3 linked regions of the Pseudobacter ginsenosidimutans genome follow. The protein of the gene in region 3 interacts with the protein of the main gene of each other region in a pairwise test. Links are inferred from orthologs where the notes say so. Each region holds a gene or a part of one and is shown on either strand. Other genes may lie near its edges. The genes, in order: FSB84_RS22030, tsaE and rlmB.

Region 1 (7,598 bases), 960 kb from region 3 along the record:
TACGCCCTGCTGGCACTCATGATCGAAAAAGTGACCGGCATGTTCTATGGCGATTACCTCAAACAAACTTTCTTCGACAGCATCGGCATGAAAGACACTTATGTTTTCACCAATGCCTATGCGAATCATTATCTTCCTTCCTACTTCAATAACGGCAAGCTATATCCGCTGGATTTCCTTGACCTGGTGTATGGCGACAAGAACATCTACTCCACCCCCCGCGACCTGATGAAATGGGACGAGGCCCTGCGCAGCGGAAGGTTCTTCAACCAGGCAACCCTGGAAGCAGCCTATACGCCCTACTCCAACGAAAAGCCGGGCACACATAACTATGGCCTCGGCTGGAGAATGTATGTGCTTAAGAATGGTAAGAAACTGATCTACCACAACGGCTGGTGGCATGGCAACAGAACTGCGTTCTATCGCCTGATTGACGAGAACACCACTATCATCGCGCTTTGCAATAACGACAGCAAGAAGATCTATAAGGTCCGTGAGATGGCCGATATCTTCGGTGATTACATGCAGGGGCTGGATGAAGGCGACGAAGAAGCAGTGGTTAAAACAGCTGCTCCTGTAAGAAAGAAATCGCCGGTTGTGAAGAAGAAAAGTTCCGCTGTTTATGCTTCCAAATCTGCATCGAAGAAAACGAAAGGCAAGCGGACCACTTCCACAAAGTATGCAGCGAAGAAGTAAGATTGCCTATCGTTTCCAGGCTTTCCTCCATTTCGCAAATTCAGCAGGACTTACAAAGTAGCGTGCAAAATTTCCTTCATGCAGTGAGAGCAGTTCGGTTTCAATCACATTCACAAATTGAGACCTGTCTGCCAAAGGAAGCAGCCTGGCTCTTTCTTCAATCATCTTTCCTGTGGCTGTTCTGGAGGCAGCCTGTGAAATAACATCTGCAATTAAAGTACGAATGGTATTCCTGTATCTCAGCTTGAAAGGATCAGGATCCCCGAGTGATTGCTGTATGGCTGCATAGCGCAATGCAGACCTTTCGTATGCCCACATGAACAATTCCTTCAAAGGCTCCACTTTATTGAGCTCATATATTGCCAGCATACTCTGCGTGTAAAGATCATTGGGAACATCCACGAATGATAATGGCGAGAGATTATGCCGGTTCAATGAAATATTGGCAGCCAGCCTCGATACGCGTTTGTTCACATCATCAAAAGGCTGCAGGTAAGGCAGCTGCACCATCAGAAAGAATGCCTGTTCAAACGGATCTTTGATCTGGATAGTTTTTTCCAGGATAGTATTGAACATGGCCTCAATCAGTTGCGGAATAGCCAGTGGAGTGAACACAGATTTGCCAATGCTCACACCCAGGGTTCGAAGCCTCCCCGATGCTGCAGGATTGGGCAGCAGGTTATTGGAAAGCAATCCATGAAGGTTCAAAATGGTATACCGGTTGAAACCGATATCCGGTGATGACTGTACCAGGAATTCAATGGCTTCCTTGTGATTGATGATCATCTGCGCTTCCAGTGCCGACTTGTGCTCTGCCACTTCCCCAAATGCGATCAGGCGCTCGGTATCCAGGAGTGAATAAGTATTTCCTTCCAGCCGGCTGGAGTTCCAGGAAAGATCTATGAGCAATCTGTTGAGGATCTCACGTGCATAGGTACCCGCTGGCTGATTGTCACTGTTGGTTTTACCGGTTTTTGCCAGCTTTTCTTTCTCTTCTTTTGTAAGATAACCGGTGAAATTGGGTTTGTAGGATTCCAGGAATTTACGATCATAACCAATGGCCCTGCGTTTGGCAATTGGTTGTGATACGGATGCCAGTATCTGTTGACTGTTCACACTCAGGTAAACCTGGCTCTGATCCTTTGTGGTAATATACTTCACCTCGTCTTCGGCAACGATCATTTCAGAAAAAACAGGATAATACCTGGTTGAACGTTTGATTCCCGTGGTTCTTGCCTGCCCCTGACTGACCAGGCTTGCCAATCTCCGTTGCAGTGTGCGCAGCTCCAGATCCAAACCAGAAGCAGAGCCGATGGTTTCAAGGGAAGCACCATCTATGAATATGCGAAGTACCGCTTTCAGCTTTTCCAGCTCTTCTTCTATTTGACTATAAGTAGGTTTCACACTAATTTTCTTTCCTCAAATATACGACACAGGTAAATTATGTGACGCAATATTTTAAATTATGTGTCATATAAATGGAGATTGCGACATATAATTATTGCCCCGGGATTGCTATTTTTGTTCCGGGTAATCGTAAACAAACAGCAAGATTTACCGTATCAACTATCATTTATGCAAATCCTCACTGCTGCCCGGATCCGCGAATGGGATGAATACACCATCAGGGAGCTTCCCATCCAAAGCATCGATCTCATGGAGCGTGCTTCCGCTGCCTGTTTCGACTGGCTGATGGAAAACGGCTTCAAGCAAAATGCTTTCACTGTCTTCTGCGGCAAGGGCAATAACGGCGGTGATGGCCTTGCTATCGCAAGAATGTTATCACAGACTGGTCATGCAGTAACGGTGTATATACTTGAATTTGGCGCAAAAGGCACAGCAGACTTTCAAACAAATCTGGCGCGGATCCACCAGACCGATGCGGTGATCAAATTCATTTCCACTGTTGACACCCTCCACCCCATCGATGCAAACGCCATTGTGATCGATGCTTTGCTGGGAACAGGCCTCAACCGTCCGCCCGACGGACTTACCAGCGCAGTTGTGCAGCATATAAATCGATCAGGCAATACCGTTATAGCTATCGATATTCCCAGTGGTTTGTTTGCAGATAAAAGTTCCAAAGACCAAACGGCGATCGAAGCAACATATACACTCAGCTTTCAATGTTATAAAACAGCTTTCCTGGTAGCGGAGAATGCAGACAGGCTGGGAGCAATACATATTCTTGATATCGGACTGCATCCTGATTATCTTTCAACCATTACGCCGGAATACCAGTTCATTGATGAGAGTATCGTAAATGCCATCCTGCAACCGCGGAAGAAGTTTGCGCATAAAGGCAACTTCGGTCATGCGGCACTGATAGCAGGAAGTGTGGGAATGATGGGAGCTGCATTGCTCAGTGCCAAAGCATGTCTCAGAAGCGGCGCAGGCAAACTCACCTGTTTCATTCCCAGAATTGGTTACGAGATCATTCAATCAAGGGTGCCTGAAGCCATGTGCAGGATTGCCGGTACTGATCATATTGGTGCTATCGACAGCTTTGAAGGTTATTCGGCTATTGGTGCGGGACCGGGATTGGGACGGGAAGATGAGATCCAGCGGATGCTGCAGTCGCTTTTTCTGCAAAGCAATGCCACGCTTGTGCTGGATGCAGATGCGCTGAATGTTTTATCCGGTAACAAAGCATTGATGGAAGAGTTGCCCCGCAGAACAGTGATCACTCCGCATGTAAAAGAACTGGAAAGACTTTTCGGCGCCGTATCCGGCGATTTTGAAAGAATGGAGATGGCAAGGGAAAGGTCAAAAGAACTCGGCATCACCATTGTACTCAAGGGCGCTTATTCTTTGGTGGCAACACCTGGTGGTATGGCCTGGTTCAACAGTACCGGTAATCCCGGGATGGCAACAGGTGGCAGTGGCGATGTACTTACAGGCATCATCACCGGGCTGGCAGCGCAGGGATATATTCCCGAACAGGCAGCCATCGCCGGTGTTTTCCTCCATGGTCTGGCAGGCGATCTCGCTGCCGCAGCAATTTCCGAACAGGCATTGATTGCGTCGGATATCACCGCTTTCCTGGGTGATGCTTTCCTGCAACTGCAGGAATCCTCAACTGGTGAATGAGTACTTTTAGTTGTCTGTCTATTTTCTGGAATTCGAAAAAAATGTACCCAAACTGTTTTAGAATTTCCCTTGACTTTTGACAAACTATTTCTATATTAGCAACGTAGATTTCTTTACATACTTCCACTTCCTATTAAGAGACCTCAAAGTCCATTTTCCTCCTCTCAGCTTATTGAACTCTGTCTCTGATCACCTAAAGGATATTTATGTCAAATCTCTACAAGACCCTTACAAGGATTGCATGCAATCTTATTGTACCAGTTTGCCTGTCTACAACGGCATATTCAGCAACGTTCATAGTAAATTCCAATGCATCGTCTGGTGCTGGCTCATTGGCGCAGGCCATTATAGATGCCAATACAAATCCAGGGGCGGATATCATCCGGTTCAACCTGCCTGCAGGTTCGCTGGTGATCAGTCTTACAAGTCCGCTTCCCGCTATTACAGGCGAGCTTTCCATTGAAGGCTACTCGCAGCCGGGAGCTGCACAGGGCAGTATTTCCGCTCGCACCATCCTGGTGCAGGTGGATGGAAATGCCATGGGCGGCAGCAATAATATTTTTACTATCGCTTCACAGAATGTAAGCATATCCGGTCTGGCAATTTCGCGCGCAACACGTTCGGGTATCTTTGTTCAGCAAGGCGCCAACAATGCATTCATCTGGGGAAACTTCATTGGTACTGATGCCACCGGTCTGGTTGCAAATGGAAATACCGGTGCTGGTGTTGCAGTAGACCTCAATGGTGCGCTGAGTGGCCCAGGTACCACAGGGGTTGTTGTGGGAACGAATGGTGATAATACGAATGATGCCAATGAAGGCAACCTGATCTCCGCTGCAACCGGAAACAGTGAAGGTGATGGCGTCATCTTCTGGAATACACAGAATTCAATTATTGCAGGAAACTATATAGGTGTTACGAGAAATGGCACCGCTGGTTCATTTGGAAATGCACGCAATGGGATCCTCCTGACCGTTTCTGCAAATAATAATGTGGTAGGAACAAATGGAAACGGCGTTAGTGATGCACTGGAAGGAAATATCATCGGCAACAATACCGGAAGAGGTATCCTGAACTGGCTCAGTAATGGCAATGTGATTGCAGGGAATAGAGTTGGCCTGGACATCAACAATGCTGCTGCCCCCAATGCAGAGCAGGGTATTCTCCTGGTGAACTGCCAGAATAACCGGGTTGGTACAAATGGTAGCGGCGGCAATGCCGCTGTGGAAGCCAATCTCATCGGTTTCAATATCAGTGACGGAGTAAGGATTGCAAACGATAACTTCCTGAATTATGGTCTTGGAAATACAGATAACACTACCGGTAATATCGTTGCAGGAAATGGTATCGGAACCGATCTGGCAGGAACACTTGATGCCGGCAACCAGGGAAGTGGAGTTCGTTTGTTGCATGATGGAGACTTCGCTTCATTATCGCTTTCAGGTAATATTATCGGATCAAATAATGATGGCAGTGAAGATGCAGCAGAGGGGAATCGAATTGCCAATAACAATAGTGGCGGCATCGTTGTGGATGCTGCAGCCAGTCTAACTGTTCTCGACAATAAATTCAGCCGTAACAGGATCTTCAGTAATAATGGCCAGTTGGGCATCGATCTTGGCGCCAACCTGGTTACCTCCAATGATGATGGCGATACAGACAATGGCCCCAATACTTTGCTCAATTTCCCCGTGATCACGTCAGTAACAGTGAATGGCGGCAATCTGACCATACAGGGATTCAGCCGTCCCAACAGCGTGATCGAGTTCTACATTGCTGATGCAGGCCCCAACCCTAACCCATTACCCGGCGGATACACTACCGATTTCGGTGAAGGTCAGACTTACCTGTTCCGTGGTCAGGATGATGCCACACTGGATGCACCCGATGCACAGTCTGGAACTTCCGGAACATACACGGCTACACAGGAAGGCACCGGAACCGGTAGTGACCGCACCGAAGCCAGGTTCAGTTTCACTATTCCTGTTGCCAGTTTGCCCGCTGCAGTAACCGCAGGAACACGTATCACTGCACTCGCATATATGAACGCAAGCGGCGCAGGAAATACATCCGAGTTCGGGCCGGTAAGTTCCATAGTGGCAACTCCTGTACGATTATTATCTCTCGATGCAACGTTGAACAATGGAAAAGTGTACATCAGGTGGAAGACTGCTGAAGAGATCAATAACGATCATTTCGAGATATTGAAAGCTACAGATGGTTCACAATACAATTCTATTGCAACTATCGCAGCCAAAGGAAGCAACAGCAGTTATCAGTTCATTGACAATAACCCTGAACGGGTGAATATGTATAAACTGAGGCAGGTAGATATCGATGGCCGTACAACCGATTCAAAGATCCTGGTGGTGCGTGCCGATCAGAACACCATAACCCTCAAAGCCGCTCCCAATCCATTCGGCTCCTACATCAATCTAAGCTATAAACTGGACCGCGAAGAATCGATCCGTGTTAAATTGTACAGTTTTAGCGGAGCTTTGGTAAGAACATACAACATTAAGGGTAATGCAGGCGTTAATACTACCAGCTTCACGGATCTGGGTAATCTGCCCGCCGGAAATTATACACTTGAGCTTACAGGAAGCTCCATCAGCCTGAAACAACAGGTGATCAAACAATAAAAGAACAAATAGAACAAATAGGGTTAAGAGGGAGGTTTAAAAGACCTCCCTCATTTTTTTACAGCCTTTACATTATTTTTACGTGCCCGTTATACCGGAATGTCTACCAATAGCCCACTATACCATCAGTTCCAGCAAGAGTTCTCGCATCATTACGAACCTCTTTGTCAATACGCATTTTCCTTCGTGAAGGAAATTCATGCAGCTGAAGACATAGTGCAGGACATTTTTGTGCATGTATGGGAAAAAAAGCAAAGCCTGGTGGGCAATGAAGGCATGCGTTATTACCTCTTCACTGCTGTCCGCAATAATTGTCTTACCTGGTTACAAAGGAATAAAAGATCAGTGGTAACAACCCTTACCGGCCAGGAGGGGCTGCAGACCGCACCGGAAGAATACCGGAAGGAAAAAACTGAAACGGACTTTCATACTTTGATGCAATCCGCACTTGATAAACTCCCGCCAAAATGCAGGGAGGTATTTGTGCTCAGCCGCATGAGCAAACTCACCTACCAGGAAATTGCAGATACACAGGGCATCTCCGTGAAAACAGTGGAAAACCAAATGGGCAAAGCCCTCAGGATATTAAGAAATTTCATCAGGGAACGGCAGGCTTATCTTACTGTTTTGTTGTTTTCTATTTTTTATTCGCTTATCATGATAGGGGTTTATGCCCGTTTCATGTTATAGTAATTTAGCACATACCCCGTATGGATGACCAGATCACAGAAATAATCGCCCGTAAATTCCAGGGAACTGCCAGTCAGCAGGATCTTGCACTCCTGGAGCAATGGCTGGATGCAGCAGCAGAGAACCGCCAGGAATTTGAACAGCTGGAACAGATCTGGAACAAAGGCGCAGAGCTTTTCCAGCTCACTACTTTCAATAACGGCCCCGCCTGGGAGAAAGTGGACCATACCATCCGCAAGAAAGAAAAAAGATCTGCTGTATTTCCCATCAAGCGACTGGCCATTGCCGTTGGCTTTCTGGCAGCCATCTTCACCGCCTGGTACATCTGGAAGTCCGGCGATGCTTCCATGCAGCTGGTAAAAGCCACCAATGCCAATCAGCCCGTTACGCTCCCCGATGGTTCTTCCGTGGTGCTTCGCAAAGGAACAACCATTCAATATGCAAGCAGGTTCAATGGTTCTGTAAGACGCGTTGAGCTGA
Region 2 (7,727 bases), 4.1 Mb from region 3 along the record:
ATATTCCGGTGTACGATCCCAATCAACCCCCGGTTTATTCATTGCAACAAATAGAAAAAACACTTCCTCACCGCCACCCGTTCCTGCTGGTGGACAAGATCATTGAACTGTCTGACAAGCAGATCGTTGGCGTGAAGAATGTGACTTTCGACGAATGGTTCTTCAAAGGACATTTTCCCAATAACCCGGTAATGCCTGGCGTATTGCAGGTGGAAGCCCTTGCACAGTGCGGTGGTATCCTTGCTATCAATGCCATGCCTCCCGGCGAATACGATACTTATTTTATCAAGATCGACAGCGTGAAATTCAAGCAGAAAGTGGTTCCGGGTGATACAATGATCCTGAAAATGGAACTATTGTCGCCCATCCGCCGCGGCATCTGTGAAATGAGAGGCACGGTATATGTAGGTAATAAGGTCGCCACCGAAGGTGATTTGATGGCGCAATTGGTAAAACGCGGTTAAAAACATAACCCGCACGTATACTAAGAATAAAAAAGTTCGTTTGTATATAAGTTATATTTTTGCGGGTCGGCTTGAAATCCGACTTTAACTCTTTTAGCTGATCAATTGAGTATCAAACGCCAAACTTTAAAGCAAGACCCTGTTAGTGGTTTGCAAAACCAAAACCCCAATGGGGATGGGGCTGAATTCAATACCATGAACCCTCTTCCTGTAACTACACTTAAGAACGTAAATCAAATGATCCATCCGCATACGTACATTCATCCCAATGCAAAGCTGGCCACTAACGTGAAAGTTGATCCTTTCACTGTTATCCATCAGAACGTTGAGATTGGTGAAGGGACCTGGATAGGCAGTAATGTAACTATCATGGAAGGCGCCCGCATTGGAAAGAATTGCCGGATCTTCCCCGGCGCCGTAATCGCGGCAATACCCCAGGATCTGAAATTTGGCGGCGAAGATACACTCGTTGAGATCGGCGACAATACCACTATCCGCGAGTTCGTCACCATCAACCGCGGCACTAATGACAGAGGTAAGACCAAGGTCGGCAGCAATTGCCTGATCATGGCCTACAGCCATATTGCACACGACTGTATGATCGGCAACAACTGCATCATGAGCAACAACACCCAGATTGCGGGTCACGTTGAAATGGGCGATTGGGCCATCCTCGGTGGCATGTGCGCAGTTCACCAGTTCGTAAAGATCGGCGCCCACTCCTTCGTGAGCGGCGGTTCACTGGTAGGTAAAGACATCCCTCCCTTCATCAAGGCAGGCCGTCAACCCCTCAGCTATTCCGGCGTTAACTCCGTTGGTCTCAAGCGCAGAGGCTTCACCGTTGACAAGATCAATCACCTGCTCGATATCTATCGCATCATCTACAACAAAGGCATGAACACTTCCCAGGCCCTCGAATTCCTGGAAGAAGAATTCCCTGCCACCGACGAGCGCGATGAGATCGTAACCTTTATTCGCGAGAGCGGACGCGGTATCATTAAACGCTGGTCAAAAAATAGCGTTGATGAAGATATCGCTGACTAATGCAGGCAAGCGCTTCAACCGCGAATGGATCTTCCGTAAAGTAGATTACCAGTTTATTGAAGGTAACTCATATGCTATCACCGGACCAAACGGTTCAGGCAAAAGCACTTTGCTGCAAGCCATTGGCGGCGCCATCGCACTCTCCGAAGGAGAAGCTACTTATAGCATTGAAGCCCCCGCCATTCAGTCAACACAAACCAATCCCACCAAAAAATCTCATCAGGTAGAAACTGATCACGCTTTCCGCCAGATCGCTATTGCAGCCCCTTACCTGGAGCTCATCGAAGAAATGAGCGTTACCGAATTCCTGCATTTCCACCAGCAATTCAAACCTTTCCTTTCTCAACTCACCATTCCACAGATCATCGAGACTGTCGGTCTCACCAAAGCCGCTCACAAACAGATCCGCTTCTACAGCTCCGGCATGAAACAACGCGTGAAACTGGCCCAGGCCATCTTCTCCAATGTTTCCTGCCTGCTGCTGGATGAACCCTGCACCAATCTTGATGCCGAAGGCATCGCACTCTACCAGCGCCTCATCAGCGCCTACGGCGGGGGGAGGCTCATCATCGTTAGTTCCAATGATCCGCAGGAATACAGCTTTTGTGAGAGCAGGATCAGTATTTTGGATTATAAGTCTTAGTTTTTTGTTGTCGCAAAGGGGTATGAACGCCGGCCGGAAAACAAACCAGCGCAGTTGGATTTCTTTGGGCTTTGGGTTGGATGGATTGGGCGGTGGTAATGCTATTGGGCCGATGAGCTTTTGTTTTCAAGGCCGGACTTTTCATACCACCTTTGCTCCATGTACCGGAACGTGCTGCAACCAAAATTCAATTCCTGAACTGCACACACTATGTTGTATTGCGGATCATTCAAACTACAATGATGAGCGAAAGGGGAAAATGGGAAAAACTTCGAAGCCCCCGAGAAAATGCAACAGATATTGCTTTTGCCTTAAGAGTATGATTGAGCGTGGCATTAAAAAGCTGTAACTGAACAAGGCTAACCTACCGAAGCTGCACACACGAAGATAGCTCCCCGAAAAGCAAGCCAAACAATGGCAGACAATAGCAACTCAAAAATTCATATATGAGACGCAGAAGTGTGTGGCGATTGAAATTGCCGGATGCAAAACACAGACTGCTGCACATGCGGAGACATAGCTGCGAAGGTTCTAAAAACGAGGGCCTTGAAAACATAAGCGAAGTAGCCCGGCTTAGCACCACAGCCCAATCTCTCCTATCCACAGCTCAAATAATATTCTCCCGCGCCGGTTTGTTTTCCAGCACGCGTTTTTCAGAACCTTCGCAGCAACTTAACGTTGAGAAGCGATCAGCAAATTCAGGTCCGTGTACTTCAGATCAAAGCGTTGACTAAGATGGAAATTGGTAAGTGCGCCTTTGAAGATGTAGATGCCGCTACGAAGATGCACTTTGTGCCATACAAGATTTTCGAAGCCACCTTCTTCTCCTGCTTCGAGGAGCAGCGGCATCAGTACATTGCTGATGGCCTGTGAGGCGGTACGGGCAAAGCCGGATGGAATGTTTGGTACGCAATAATGGATCACGCCGTATTTCATGAAGATGGGATGCTCATGACTGGTGATCTCGGAGGTTTCGAAGCAGCCGCCACGGTCGATACTAACGTCGATGATCACACTGCCCGGACGCATATTGCTGACCATTTCTTCGGTGACAACAACGGGTGTGCGGCCGGTGGTGGAAGCGAGCGCACCTACAGCCACTTCGCAGGTTTTGAGCTGCTTGGCCAGGATACGTGGCTCTATAACGGAAGTCCACATACGCTGTCCGATATTGTTCTGCAATCTTTTTAGACGGTATACACTACTGTCGAACACTTTCACGGAGGCGCCGAGTGCGAGGGCCGCGCGGGCGGCAAATTCGCCTACGATACCGGCTCCGAGGATGATCACCTTGGTGGGCGGAATACCGGAGATGCCTCCAAGCAAAACGCCTTTCCCGTGATTGGCGGAACTGAGGTACTGACCGGCGATCAGCATCACGGCACTTCCTGCAATCTCACTCATACTTCGGACAATGGGAAGACTATCGCTATCATCTTTCAGATTCTCGAAAGAGATGGCGGTGATACGCTTGTCCATCATCTTTTGAAGCAGCTCCGCTTTCATAGCGGAAAGATGGATGGGAGAGATGATCACCTGGTTGAACTGGAGGTAGGGGATATCTTCTTCCACTACCGGCGCACTCTTCACGAGGATGGGCGCTTTGAAAACTTCCGCCTTGTCGTACACGATGCGGGCGCCGGCTTCGGTATAGTCACGGTCACGGAAATGCGCCGCTTCACCGGCATTGTGCTCGATCACTACATCATGACCATTACTGATCAGTACGCCTACCGCATCGGGGGTGAGTGCAATCCGGTTTTCCTGGAAAGCGGTCTCCTTAGGAATACCAATATGCAATTGAGCCCCTTTGGGTTTTATATCTAGCTTTTCTTCAAGTGTTTCGTAACTGAAAGAGGTGCTGATGATCGGTCGTTGCTGAGACATGAAGATTGTTTTCTGATTGGCAGCTATATCAAATATACTTATTTCTCATTTATCTGAAGGAAGCGGGTACTGGGATCAGTTACGGAAATATGTACGGACAGGGTATTTTCGGGAAAGATCCCTTCCGCCCTTTCCGGCCACTCCACCAGGCAGATATTGCCGGAATAAAGGCAATCTTCCACGCCGGCCCTGATAGCCTCTTCTTCGTCCTTCAGCCTGTACAGGTCGATATGATAGAGCTGACCACCGGGGTAGGCATACTCGTTGATGATGGAAAACGTAGGGCTTCCCACCGTACTGGTCACTTCCTTCACATCGCACAGGGCATGAACAAATGTAGTTTTCCCGGCTCCCATCGGGCCATGAAAGGCGAAAACCTTGCGGTCGCCAGCTGCTTCCCAAAGTTTGCGGGCCGCTTCATGAATGGTATCCAGGGTAAATGATACTTGCATAAAACGCAAATATACCTTGAATTTGCAACCGTGCAGCGATATTATTGGTTATCATATAAGGCCCTTCCCGGCTCTCTTCGGTAAATTTGCATACCGCTTGATCAATTTAAACCTCTAAGCAATGGAAACAGTGAATTGGAAAGTAGATGGGATGGACTGCTCGAACTGCGTATTGACGATCCGCCAGTTTCTCGAAAAAAAAGGATTACAGGATGTAAAAGTGAACCTGGCAGGTGGAGATGTCAGCTTCATCATCAATGGACAAAATAAAAAAGATGAGATCCTCAAAGGCATCGAATCACTCGGCTACACCGTAGACGCAGGCGATGCGCAACTCAATACAAATAAGAAGAGGTTCCTCAAAAACCATCAAGAACGCTTTCTTTTCTGTATCATCTTTACACTCCCCCTCCTGCTGCATATGTTTGACCGGTGGATACATATCCACTGGCTGATGAATCCCTGGATCCAAATGGCACTGGCCACTCCCGTATACATCGTGGGTATGGACTTCTTTGGAAAGAGCGCCATCAAAAGCATCCGCAATGGAATGCCCAATATGAATGTACTCATTGCCATCGGCGCTACAGCTGCATATGTGTACAGTCTTGCCGGAGCATTGCTCGGACTGGGAGAAGGATACCTCTTCTTTGAAACCGCCGCATCGGTGATCACACTTGTGTTCCTTGGCAACTGGATGGAAGATGCCAGCATTCAGAGCACACAAAAATCCCTCAACAAACTGGCCCGCTCACAGAAAGTGATGGCCAATATGATCGCTTACGATGATCAGCACCAGGAACATGTTTTCCCCGTGGAGAACACAACCCTCCGAGTAGGCGATATCCTCCTGATCAAAAATGGAGAACAAGTGCCTGCCGACTGCAAGATCCTCTGGGGCGATGCTACCGTGAATGAAAGCATCATCACCGGAGAAAGCATGCCCATCGTCAAAAAACCAAAAGAGCATCTCATTGGCGGCAGCCTGCTGGTAGACGGAACAGTGAAAGCCTATGTGACCGCCGAAGCCAAAAATTCTGTTCTCTCCAATATCATAGACCTGGTGAAACGTGCTCAGGGAGAGAAACCGCCTGTACAACAAATGGCCGATAAGATCAGCGCCATCTTCGTTCCCATCGTACTCGGCATCGCAGCGGTGACGCTCATTGCCAACTGGATCATCCTGCAGGATTTCACGGCCTCGCTCATGCGAAGTATCGCAGTACTGGTGATCGCCTGCCCATGCGCTATGGGACTGGCAACGCCAGCCGCTATTGCAGTTGGACTCGGACGTGCGGCGCGCAGCGGCGTTCTCTTCCGTAATGCCAAAAGCCTGGAACTATTCAGAAATATCCAACAAGTGGTTTTCGATAAAACAGGAACGCTTACCACCGGTGATTTCGTGATTGCAGCGTTCGAAAAAACAAGCAATGCCATCAGCGATGAGGAGTTCAAACAGATCGTCTTCTCCCTCGAAAAATATTCCAATCACCCCATCGCACAATGTATCGCCAGGGAATGGAAACAAAGCCAGGTGATCCGCTGGGAGAAAATTGAAGAAGTGAAAGGTCTCGGCATGAAAGGCCGCACCAAAGAGGGTGATACCTGGCAGGCCGGTTCTTACAAAATTGCACAGGGCCTCACCAGCGATGCTGCTCACAATGTGTACATCGTTAAGAACGATGTACTGGTGGGATGGATCGATGTGAAGGATGAAGTACGCCCGGAAGCCATGACAGTAGTGCAATACCTTCGTCATAAGAATATCCGTACCATCCTGCTCAGTGGCGACCGCTACGATAAATGCAGGCAGCTGGCGGATTTCCTCGGCATCGATGAAGTGATTGCAGAACAAACCCCGCAGGAAAAACTCGGTGTGGTGGAAGACCTCACCCTCAAAGGGCCCACAGCCATGGTGGGCGATGGCATCAACGATGCACCGGCGCTCGCGAAAGCCACAGTAGGTATTTCACTCAGCGATGCATCCCAGGTGGCCATGCAAACCGCCGACGTGGTGCTGATGGACAATGGCATCAAAAACCTGCCCCTATCACTCGGACTGGGAAGGCATACCTACATGACTATCCGCCAGAACCTGTTCTGGGCCTTCGCTTACAATATTGTTGCGATACCCGTGGCCGCTTTTGGCCTGCTCACCCCTACCTTTGGAGCATTGGTGATGGGATTGAGCGATGTAGTGCTCGCTATCAACTCCGGTCGCCTTTTCGTAAAGAAGGTGGTGTAATCATTATGGCCTATATCCATTCATTACTGAAAGAATATTTTAAGCACGATGCCTTCCGCCCCATGCAGGAAGACATCATCAATGCCGTGCTCGATCGTGAAGACACACTGGCCATCCTCCCCACCGGCGGCGGAAAATCATTGTGCTTTCAGATCCCCGCACTCGCGCAGGATGGATTATGCCTTGTGATCAGCCCCCTCATCGCATTGATGAAGGACCAGGTGGAGAACCTTCGCAAGAAAGGGATCACGGCTTATGCCATCGATTCAGGCATGACGCGCAAAGACGTGATCAATATCCTGAAGGTAGCCACCGAAAGCAATTGCAAATTCTTATACGTATCGCCGGAACGGCTGGAAACAACGCTCTTCCGCGAATACCTGCCCGGTCTCAATCTTTGTCTCATTGCAGTGGATGAAGCACACTGTATCTCCCAATGGGGTTATGATTTTCGTCCATCTTACCTGAAGATCGCTGCGCTGCGCGATGAAGTGGGCGATGTGCCCATACTCGCACTAACGGCGTCGGCTACTCCGGAAGTACAGGAAGATATCTGTGCCAGGCTCGATTTCATCGGCAGAAATATTTTCAGGACTTCCTTTGCCCGCCCCAACCTGAGTTACAGTGTTTTCAATGTAGACAGCAAACTCAGCAAGCTCCGCGATATCCTGGAAAAAGTGCCTGGCAGCAGCATCGTGTATTGCCGCAGCCGCAAACGCACCAAACAGATCAGCGACCAGCTAAATGTATACGGCATTCAGGCCGATTGTTATCACGCGGGCCTTACCCGCGAAGAACGTAACCGCCGGCAGGAAGCCTGGATCCGCAACGATATCCGCACTATCGTTTGCACCAATGCCTTCGGCATGGGGATCGATAAGCCCGATGTACGTCTCGTAGTACACGCAGATCCTCCCGACTGCATGGAGAATTATTACCAGGAAGCAGGCCGTGCAGGCCGCGACGGAAAAAAATCCTATGCCGTACTGCTG
Region 3 (7,683 bases):
GTTGTGCCAGCAGGTCTTTGATGATCTGCTCCACTTCTTTCACGCGTTGTTTGTAAACGGTGTTCACTACTTTGTAGAACTGCACCATCTTGCCGCGCATTTCATCATCCAGTTGCCATTCGAATTCCCTGAAGCGTGTGATATCGCTTTTGAGGAAGAATCTTTTGCCGCCATCGAGTTGCTGAAGATATTCAGTGAACACCTGTCCGGAGAAATGGTCGTTCAGAGGTTGCGGCGCATAATGGATCTGCTGCAACATGCCGGTGGTGTTATGGAAAACGAGATCTACATTGTCCACCACTTTGCTTTTCTGCGCAATGGCGGGAATGGACAGCAGGCAAATAGCAGAACCTGCAAAGAATGTACGGTTAAAAAAAGAAGTACTCTTCATGCTCTACCCTCTTTAGGCGGTTATTGATGTTCGTTATAATGTAACCTGACCATATGCGCCGAACCAGGCAGCGCCCAGCAGGCCGGTCTGTTCATTTCTGATGATGCGGACAGGTACTGTTTGTAACAGATGTTGCATACGGTCGCTATCCATATAATGACTGTAAAAATTTTCGCGCTGCAACAGTCCACTGATCTTGGGTGGAATGCCTCCTCCGAGAAACAGTCCTCCGGTGGCTTTCATTTTCAGCACCAGGTTGGCTGCTTCATGGCCGAGATAACGCACATAGTGCTGCATGGTTTCCACGCAGATAGCAGCGCCGTTCTCTGCTGCTGTCTGGCTGATCCTCGCGCTGGGATGTGTTTCAGTGGGCCAGAGTTCGGTAAGCCATTGGGGCTCTTCCACTTTCTTCACATCACGCAGGAACTGGTAAATATCGTAAATACCTGGACCGGCCACAACCTTCTCCCAGCTAACAACGCCATATTGCGCGGAAAGGTATTGGCAAAGCTCAAAATCGAATGAGGTCCTGGGAGAAAAATCGCAATGCCCGCCTTCTGTGGGGAAAGGGGAATACGATTTGCCATTCCAGAAGAGCCCTGCTTCTCCGAGACCTGTACCGGGGGCCAGGATGGCCATGTTGCCGCGGGGCGACTGGCTTCCTTCGTGAATTGTGAAGAAATCATCAGGCTTCAATGCAGCGAGGCCATAAGCTGTTGCTTCCAGGTCATTGATGAGACGGACATCCTTTACTCCTGTTCTGTCCTGCAGATCTTCCACACTGAGCGTCCAGTTGAGATTGGTCAGCTCTACCACGCCGTCCAGGACGGGCCCAGCAACACCGAGACTGATCCTGTCAGGGATCAGTTCAGGTTTTACCTGCAGGAATTCTGCAATGATCTCATGGAGACTGGCATAGGCGGGTGACCTGAATTTCTGGTCATGCAGATGTTGCACATCTTCCGCGGTTGCGCGGAAAAGGGCCAGATGTGTTTTAGTGCCGCCAATATCTCCTGCGAGGATAGTGATGCCCTCTGCCGGGATATTGTCTTTTGCCGGTAAATGAAGCGGGATCGTCAGTGCCTTACTAGTTACATTCATCGTAATAAAGATAAGGCATTATTTTTTTTTGAATTCCTGAATATGGTTGAGCGGCTATTCATCGGAGACCACTCGACAGCCTCCGGCGAATGACTGGGTACACTCAGTGTTTTCCGGAAAAAAATTTCAGTTCATCTGCAAGATCGAGGAACGGGTATTGAGCCTGCAATTCCTGCGCCTTCAGTAATTGCGATTGCAAAAATTTCTGATGTGCTTCCGTATGAGGATGAAAAGGTTTATGCCTGCGGGAAACAGCCAGTTTCCTGAGTTCCGCTGCCAGTTGCTGTGAAGGCTCATCCACAAAATGGGTCATGAATTTTTCCAGCACAAACTGTGTGGCCGGATAATTCGGATGTGCCATATCGATATCATAGAAGCGGTAATCGCGGAGCACATCTATCACCAGTTCATAAGCGGGGAAATAATAAAGCCTGTCGAATTTGTTCACCAGGTGGTGTACTACTTCCAGCAGTCTTGCCTTGCTCCGGTTGTTATCGATCACTCCATCACGGAGATGCCTGACCGGAGATATGGTGAAGATGGTTTTGATCTTCGGATTGAAATAACGAACCTGGTGCAGGGCATTATCCAGTACAGATTTCGTTTCTTCGATGGTCATCATATGCTTCCTGAACCACTGCGAAGGCGCCCTGTGACAATTGGCTACAGCCCCTTCCGGGCCTGCATTGGCGCGTTGCTCTCCCGGAACAGTTTCTGTGGTCCGGTAGCTGAAGGAACTGCCGAGTGTGATCACCAGCCATTCTGCTTTTTTGAGGAAATCATGTGCCGCCTGTTGTGAGGCATTGATCATTTGCACCACTTCTGTCCTGTTCATACCTGAGAAGCGGCTATGATGCTGCCAGCTCTGCCAAACTTCGTTCAATAAAAAAAGATCTTCCTCCCTGTACTGTTTATTCTGTACATAAGAAACCAGGCTGGCAGCAACGCTTTGCGGATCGAAGAGGATGCCATTAGGATTTTGCATCACTTCGAATTTCATCTCCTGCAGGCTGTTACCGATATGTTCGGTGAAGCAGGAGCCCACCAGCATGATGGGTTGCTGGTATGCCACCGTCTGTGCCGGTGCTGGAATATTTATGTCTACCATGAAGTTCATAACAGTATCAGCTATGCGCAGTGGTAAATATCCGGTCTGCCAGTTGCAGGCTTTCTACCAATGCTTTTTTATCGAGAGCCGGCAATATGCCGAGTGATTCAAAATGTTCGATCATCAGTTCCGTATTCATATTTCCCACCAGTTCATCATTGGCCATGGGGCAGCCGCCGATGCCTTTTAGTGCGCCGTCGAAGCGAAGGCATCCTGCCTGCAAAGCCGCGTCTATCTTGGGTTTCCAGTTGAGGGCAGTGGAATGCAGGTGCACACCGATCTCAGTATCCGGTAATGATTTCACAAGGTACTCCGTAATGGTGCCTACCTGGTCCGGCGTTGCCAGCCCAACTGTATCGGCAACAGAAATGATGGTAACGCCCATCTCCACCAATTTTTCCGCCCATTGAAAAACGATCTGTTCAGACCAGGGATCGCCATAAGGGTTTCCGAATCCCATTGAGAGGTACACTACCAGTTTCTTTCGTTTGCGGATGCAGAGTTGTTGTATGCCGGCCACTGTTTCCAGTGATTGGGCGATGGAGCTGTTGGTATTTCGTTGCTGAAAGGTTTCGGAAACGGAGAAAGGGAATCCGAGATAGCGCACGGCTTCATATTCAACAGCATCCTGTGCGCCGCGGAGATTGGCAACGATGGCCAGCAGTTTGGTATCGGTATCGCGCCAGTCGAGCTGGGGGATCACAAACCTGGTATCGGCCATTTGCGGGATCGCTTTGGGGGAAACGAAACTGCCGAAGTCCAGTGTCTGAAAGCCTACACGCAGCAGGCTGTTCAGGTATTCGATCTTTTGTTCAACGGGAATGATCACGGGCCAGCCCTGCATGGCGTCGCGCGGGCATTCTACGAGGTGCACTGTTGACATGGATAATGATTTGTATTAACGAACTATTTGTTCAGCATACGTTGTTTCATTGCTTCATACAGGATCATGCCGGTGGCAACAGAAACGTTCAGGGATTCAAAATTCCCGGCCATGGGGATCTTGAAGATGCTGTCGCTGATCTTCAGCAATCCTGAAAAAACGCCTTTGTCTTCACTGCCGGCAATGATACAACAAGGATCACGGTATTCCAGTTCGAAAACAGTTTCATTGGCTGTCATTTCGGAAGCGTAGACCTTGATACCGTTGAGGTGGAGGGTGTCCACCGCTTTCATGAGGCTGTTGACGCGGCAGACATGGATCTTCTCCAGTGCACCTGCGGAGGATTTGATGGCTTCCTCATTGAGGGCTCCTACGCCTTTGTCCGGAATGATGAGGGCCTGCGCGCCGCAGCAGACGGCAGTCCTGGCAATGGCGCCGATATTGCGCACATCGGTAACGCCATCCAGCATCACCATCAGCGGTGTTTCGCCGGCGCTGACGATATGATCTATCACCTGCTGGAGGTCCAAATACTGAACCAATCCTGCAATGGCGATAGTGCCCTGGTGATTGGCTTTGGTGAGTCCATTCAGTTTTTCAGGAGGTACCTGCTGAATGGGAATATTGTTATCGCGGGCCAGGGTTCTGATCTTGCCGATGGCATCGCCGGTGACACCGCGTTGAAAGAAGATCTTATCGATAGCCCTTCCGGCTTCGATAGCTTCGATGATCGGCTGTCTGCCGATGATCAGTTGTGATTTTTTGATACCGGCGCCCTGTCTTCTATGAAATCCTTCCATCTGCGATCATGAGTTTTATTTTGAGGATGGCGGCAACAGACATGGAGTCTGTGATCCGTCCATCTTCCACCATTTTGAATACTTCTTCGAAAGGTAATCTGATTACCTGTAATTGCTCGGTCTCTTCCGGGCAGGCGGTTTGTTGGGTGAGGTTCCTTGCCAGGTAAATTACGGCATATTCATCAGTAACGGAGTTGGACAGGTGCATTTCCAGGATCTTTTCCATGGAATCCGCTACCAGCCCGGTTTCTTCCAGCAGTTCCCTGTGAGCGGAGAGAACGGGATCAGTGCCTTCCGGCGCTCCGCCTTCCGGGATCTCCCAACTGTACTGGTTGAGTGTAAAACGATACTGCCCTACCAGCCAGGTATTGAGCTCAGCATCCAGCGGCACTACGCCTACCGCCAGGTTCCTGAAACCTACTTTCCCGTAAATGCCATTGCCTCCGGATGGATTGATCACTTTGTATTCCGTGACCCTTATCCAGGGGTTGAGGTATTTTTCTTCCGAGGAAAGAATTTTCCAGGGATTTTCGGATTGATTCATGGCGCAAAAGTAGTGAAGATTGGGAAGCGATGGGCAAACAAAAAGCCCCTCCAAACAGAAGGGGCTTTTTGTTTTTTTGTGCCGACAAAAATTATTTGATGCCGAAAGCTTTCTTCACTTTACTCACATAGTCCAGTTTCTCCCAGGTGAAGAGCTCCACTTTTTTCTTGATCGTTTTTCCATCCGGCGTGCTGAAGGTTTTTTCTACCACTTCAGGTTTGCGGCCCATGTGTCCATAAGCTGCAGTTTCGCTGTAGATGGGGTTACGGAGCTTCAGACGCTGTTCGATGAAGTAAGGGCGCATGTCGAAGAGCTCGGAAACGATCTTCGCGATCTGTCCGTCTGTCTTCTTCACTTTTGAAGTTCCGTAGGTATTGATGTAAAGGCCCATCGGTTGTGCAACGCCGATAGCGTATGAAACCTGAACCAGTACTTCGTCGCAAACACCGGCAGCAACCAGGTTCTTGGCGATATGGCGTGTTGCATAAGCTGCTGAACGGTCCACTTTGGAAGGATCTTTGCCGCTGAATGCGCCACCGCCGTGTGCGCCTTTTCCACCGTAGGTGTCAACGATGATCTTACGGCCTGTGAGACCAGTGTCTCCGTGTGGTCCGCCGATCACGAATTTTCCTGTGGGGTTGATATGGTATTTGATCTTACCTGCAAAGAGGTGTGCGTATTTCTTGTATTTTTCTTTTACGCGTGGAACCAGGATATTGATCATATCCTTCTTGATCTTCTCCTGCATTTTGGCTTCAGTATCGAAGTCGTCATGCTGGGTAGAGATCACGATAGCGTCAATACGAACTGGTTTGTTGTTATCGTCGTATTCGAGCGTTACCTGGCTCTTGGCGTCAGGACGCAGATACTTGATCTGTTTTCCTTCGCGGCGGAGCACTGCCAGTTCCAGCAGGAGTTTATGTGCCAGGTCGAGTGCCAGCGGCATATAATCTTCTGTTTCGTTGGTAGCGTATCCGAACATCATGCCCTGGTCACCAGCGCCCTGTTCTTCTTTCTTCTTTTTATCTACACCCTGATTGATATCTGAAGACTGCTCATGGATAGCAGACAGCACACCGCAGGAATGCGCTTCGAACATATATTCGCTCTTGGTATAACCGATCTTGCGGATCACACCTCTGGCAATATCCTGAACATCCAGGTAAGCAGAAGATTTTACTTCACCTGCAAGCACCACCTGACCTGTTGTTACCAGTGTTTCGCAGGCAACTTTCGATTGGGGGTCGAATGCAAGAAAATTATCGATCAACGCATCGGAAATCTGGTCGGCAACCTTATCAGGATGACCTTCAGACACACTTTCGGAAGTAAATAAATAAGGCATGTTGAATTTTATTGTTAGTAGGCCGCAAATATAAGCGGCAGGCTTAAATTTTAGAATAAATAATTCTGACCCTCATTTTCTGGGTAGGATGGCTACCACCTCCGAGCACTACCCGGCCATAGCCAACGGGTGAGTTCACGTTGTAGGGCTGTACGCCAGGCGGGAGCGCAACAATTGTACCATTCGGTTGCTCCAGGTAGGGTTTTGTGTAGAATGGAGCATATACCTGCAGGGTTTTATAAAGCCTGTAGCCTTTTGATACCCCTGTTTGCATATAGCGGGTGAGATTGAAAACATACCTGTTGGTCTGGAACATTCCTCCGAAACCTGCAACGTCATAATTGTTGCTGCCATCTCCGGTATAGGTAAAATCACTGCGGATGGTGATGGAAGAGTCTCCCACTTCATTCACGGCGTTGAGGAACAGTAAGGGTACAGGCCCGTAAGTATCATTGGATGGTAAAGCTATTCTTTCCATTATCAGTTCAGCCCTGTGGATCACGCGGTTCTTTGCCTGGAAGGTATCCAGTCCTTTGATCTTGATAGAGGCGAAAGAACCGGGGGAACTTTGCAGATACACTTTATCGTCATCCGGATTTCCGTTGTTGAGATATGCCAGATAATTATTGGCTGGTGTTTTCTTTATGAGATTGGCGGTATACACAGGATTTGCCGGGAAATAAGGGGAGATTGTATCTACCTGGCCATTTACTGTAACCCTGCAATACACTGTCAAACGGGTGTTTTCCGCCTGAAGGTTGAAATAAGAGATGCCTGCTTTGGTGGGAGAGCCTGCACTCATTTTGATAGCCAGTCCTCTGAAATTGGAACGGAAACTACTATCGTTGATGTACATGTTGGTAGTATCACCGGTCACAAACTGATTGGCAAAAGCATTATCCAGTCTTATGCGGAGCTGGTTGTTCGACTTGATGGTATCCTTACCATTGTTCACGTACATCAGGGAATCGTTAAGGTCCTTGATGGCATAGGTCTTTGTGCCACGCACCCCGCCCATTTCAGGGAAAGGCGGATGGTTCAGCTTATAAGTAAAGGTGTCGTTGAAATTACCCGGCGTTGAATTGTCGATCTGCGATACTTCCACTGTCTGAACGGAATTGGTATCTCCGTAAGCTGTAACATATCCCAGTGATAACACTACAGAATCGATCACTACGGAATCCTTGTTGACGAAAGGATGAACTTTTTGCGATCCGTAAGTGAATGCCGTGTACATATTGGCGGAAGTGGCGCCAAATTCAGGATCATTACCGATCAGGCCAAGTGCATGGAGGTCTCCCCCATTGGTCCTGGTAGTATCGGGATACAGGAAATTATCTGTCACTACGTCCAGCACGGTTTCGAACGTATGTACATTATCTACCACGGGGATCAGATCATTGCCCAGGTCAGTAGAATCAACTTTTGTACAGGAACTATAGACGAAAATGCCGGTAAGAACCGTAATAGCTGAGGCAAAGATTTTCCGATTCACGCAGTGGTTAGTTATT

Evidence for each region.
Region 1: the proteins of rlmB (region 3) and FSB84_RS22030 interact in binary tests that used the Escherichia coli proteins (3 or more experiments, as listed by UniProt). The link is inferred for Pseudobacter ginsenosidimutans from one-to-one orthologs.
Region 2: the proteins of rlmB (region 3) and tsaE interact in binary tests that used the Escherichia coli proteins (3 or more experiments, as listed by UniProt). The link is inferred for Pseudobacter ginsenosidimutans from one-to-one orthologs.

Annotation. Positions count from the first base shown.
Region 1 is NZ_CP042431.1:5,594,020-5,601,617, reverse strand. What follows is about bases 1,714-4,528. They hold FSB84_RS22030 (NAD(P)H-hydrate dehydratase), read left to right. Parts: upstream 1,714-2,271; coding sequence 2,272-3,786; downstream 3,787-4,528. Other genes in these bases: FSB84_RS22025 (T9SS type A sorting domain-containing protein), read left to right, coding at 3,993-4,528; FSB84_RS22035 (Fic family protein), read right to left, coding at 1,714-2,100. Outside these bases: FSB84_RS22040 (serine hydrolase domain-containing protein), read left to right, coding at 1-696; more of FSB84_RS22035, read right to left, coding at 703-1,713; more of FSB84_RS22025, read left to right, coding at 4,529-6,428; FSB84_RS22020 (RNA polymerase sigma-70 factor), read left to right, coding at 6,528-7,118; FSB84_RS22015 (FecR family protein), read left to right, coding at 7,139-7,598. UniProt on the Escherichia coli protein: Bifunctional enzyme that catalyzes the epimerization of the S- and R-forms of NAD(P)HX and the dehydration of the S-form of NAD(P)HX at the expense of ADP, which is converted to AMP.
Region 2 is NZ_CP042431.1:2,408,759-2,416,485, reverse strand. The notes cover bases 2,784-5,727. They hold tsaE (tRNA (adenosine(37)-N6)-threonylcarbamoyltransferase complex ATPase subunit type 1 TsaE), read right to left. Parts: upstream 4,491-5,727; coding sequence 4,077-4,490; downstream 2,784-4,076. Other genes in these bases: FSB84_RS09910 (heavy metal translocating P-type ATPase), read left to right, coding at 4,612-5,727; FSB84_RS09920 (alanine dehydrogenase), read right to left, coding at 2,824-4,038. Outside these bases: FSB84_RS09935 (bifunctional UDP-3-O-[3-hydroxymyristoyl] N-acetylglucosamine deacetylase/3-hydroxyacyl-ACP dehydratase), read left to right, coding at 1-464; lpxA (acyl-ACP--UDP-N-acetylglucosamine O-acyltransferase), read left to right, coding at 615-1,508; FSB84_RS09925 (ABC transporter ATP-binding protein), read left to right, coding at 1,489-2,151; more of FSB84_RS09910, read left to right, coding at 5,728-6,735; FSB84_RS09905 (RecQ family ATP-dependent DNA helicase), read left to right, coding at 6,741-7,727. UniProt on the Escherichia coli protein: Required for the formation of a threonylcarbamoyl group on adenosine at position 37 (t(6)A37) in tRNAs that read codons beginning with adenine.
Region 3 is NZ_CP042431.1:6,555,811-6,563,493, forward strand. The notes cover bases 2,396-5,295. They hold rlmB (23S rRNA (guanosine(2251)-2'-O)-methyltransferase RlmB), read right to left. Parts: upstream 4,284-5,295; coding sequence 3,507-4,283; downstream 2,396-3,506. Other genes in these bases: FSB84_RS25675 (GSCFA domain-containing protein), read right to left, coding at 2,396-2,609; FSB84_RS25680 (hydroxymethylglutaryl-CoA lyase), read right to left, coding at 2,617-3,483; FSB84_RS25690 (NUDIX domain-containing protein), read right to left, coding at 4,267-4,827; metK (methionine adenosyltransferase), read right to left, coding at 4,919-5,295. Also shown: FSB84_RS25665 (carboxy terminal-processing peptidase), read right to left, coding at 1-391; glk (glucokinase), read right to left, coding at 425-1,492; more of FSB84_RS25675, read right to left, coding at 1,596-2,395; more of metK, read right to left, coding at 5,296-6,172; FSB84_RS25700 (DUF4270 family protein), read right to left, coding at 6,216-7,667. UniProt on the Escherichia coli protein: Specifically methylates the ribose of guanosine 2251 in 23S rRNA.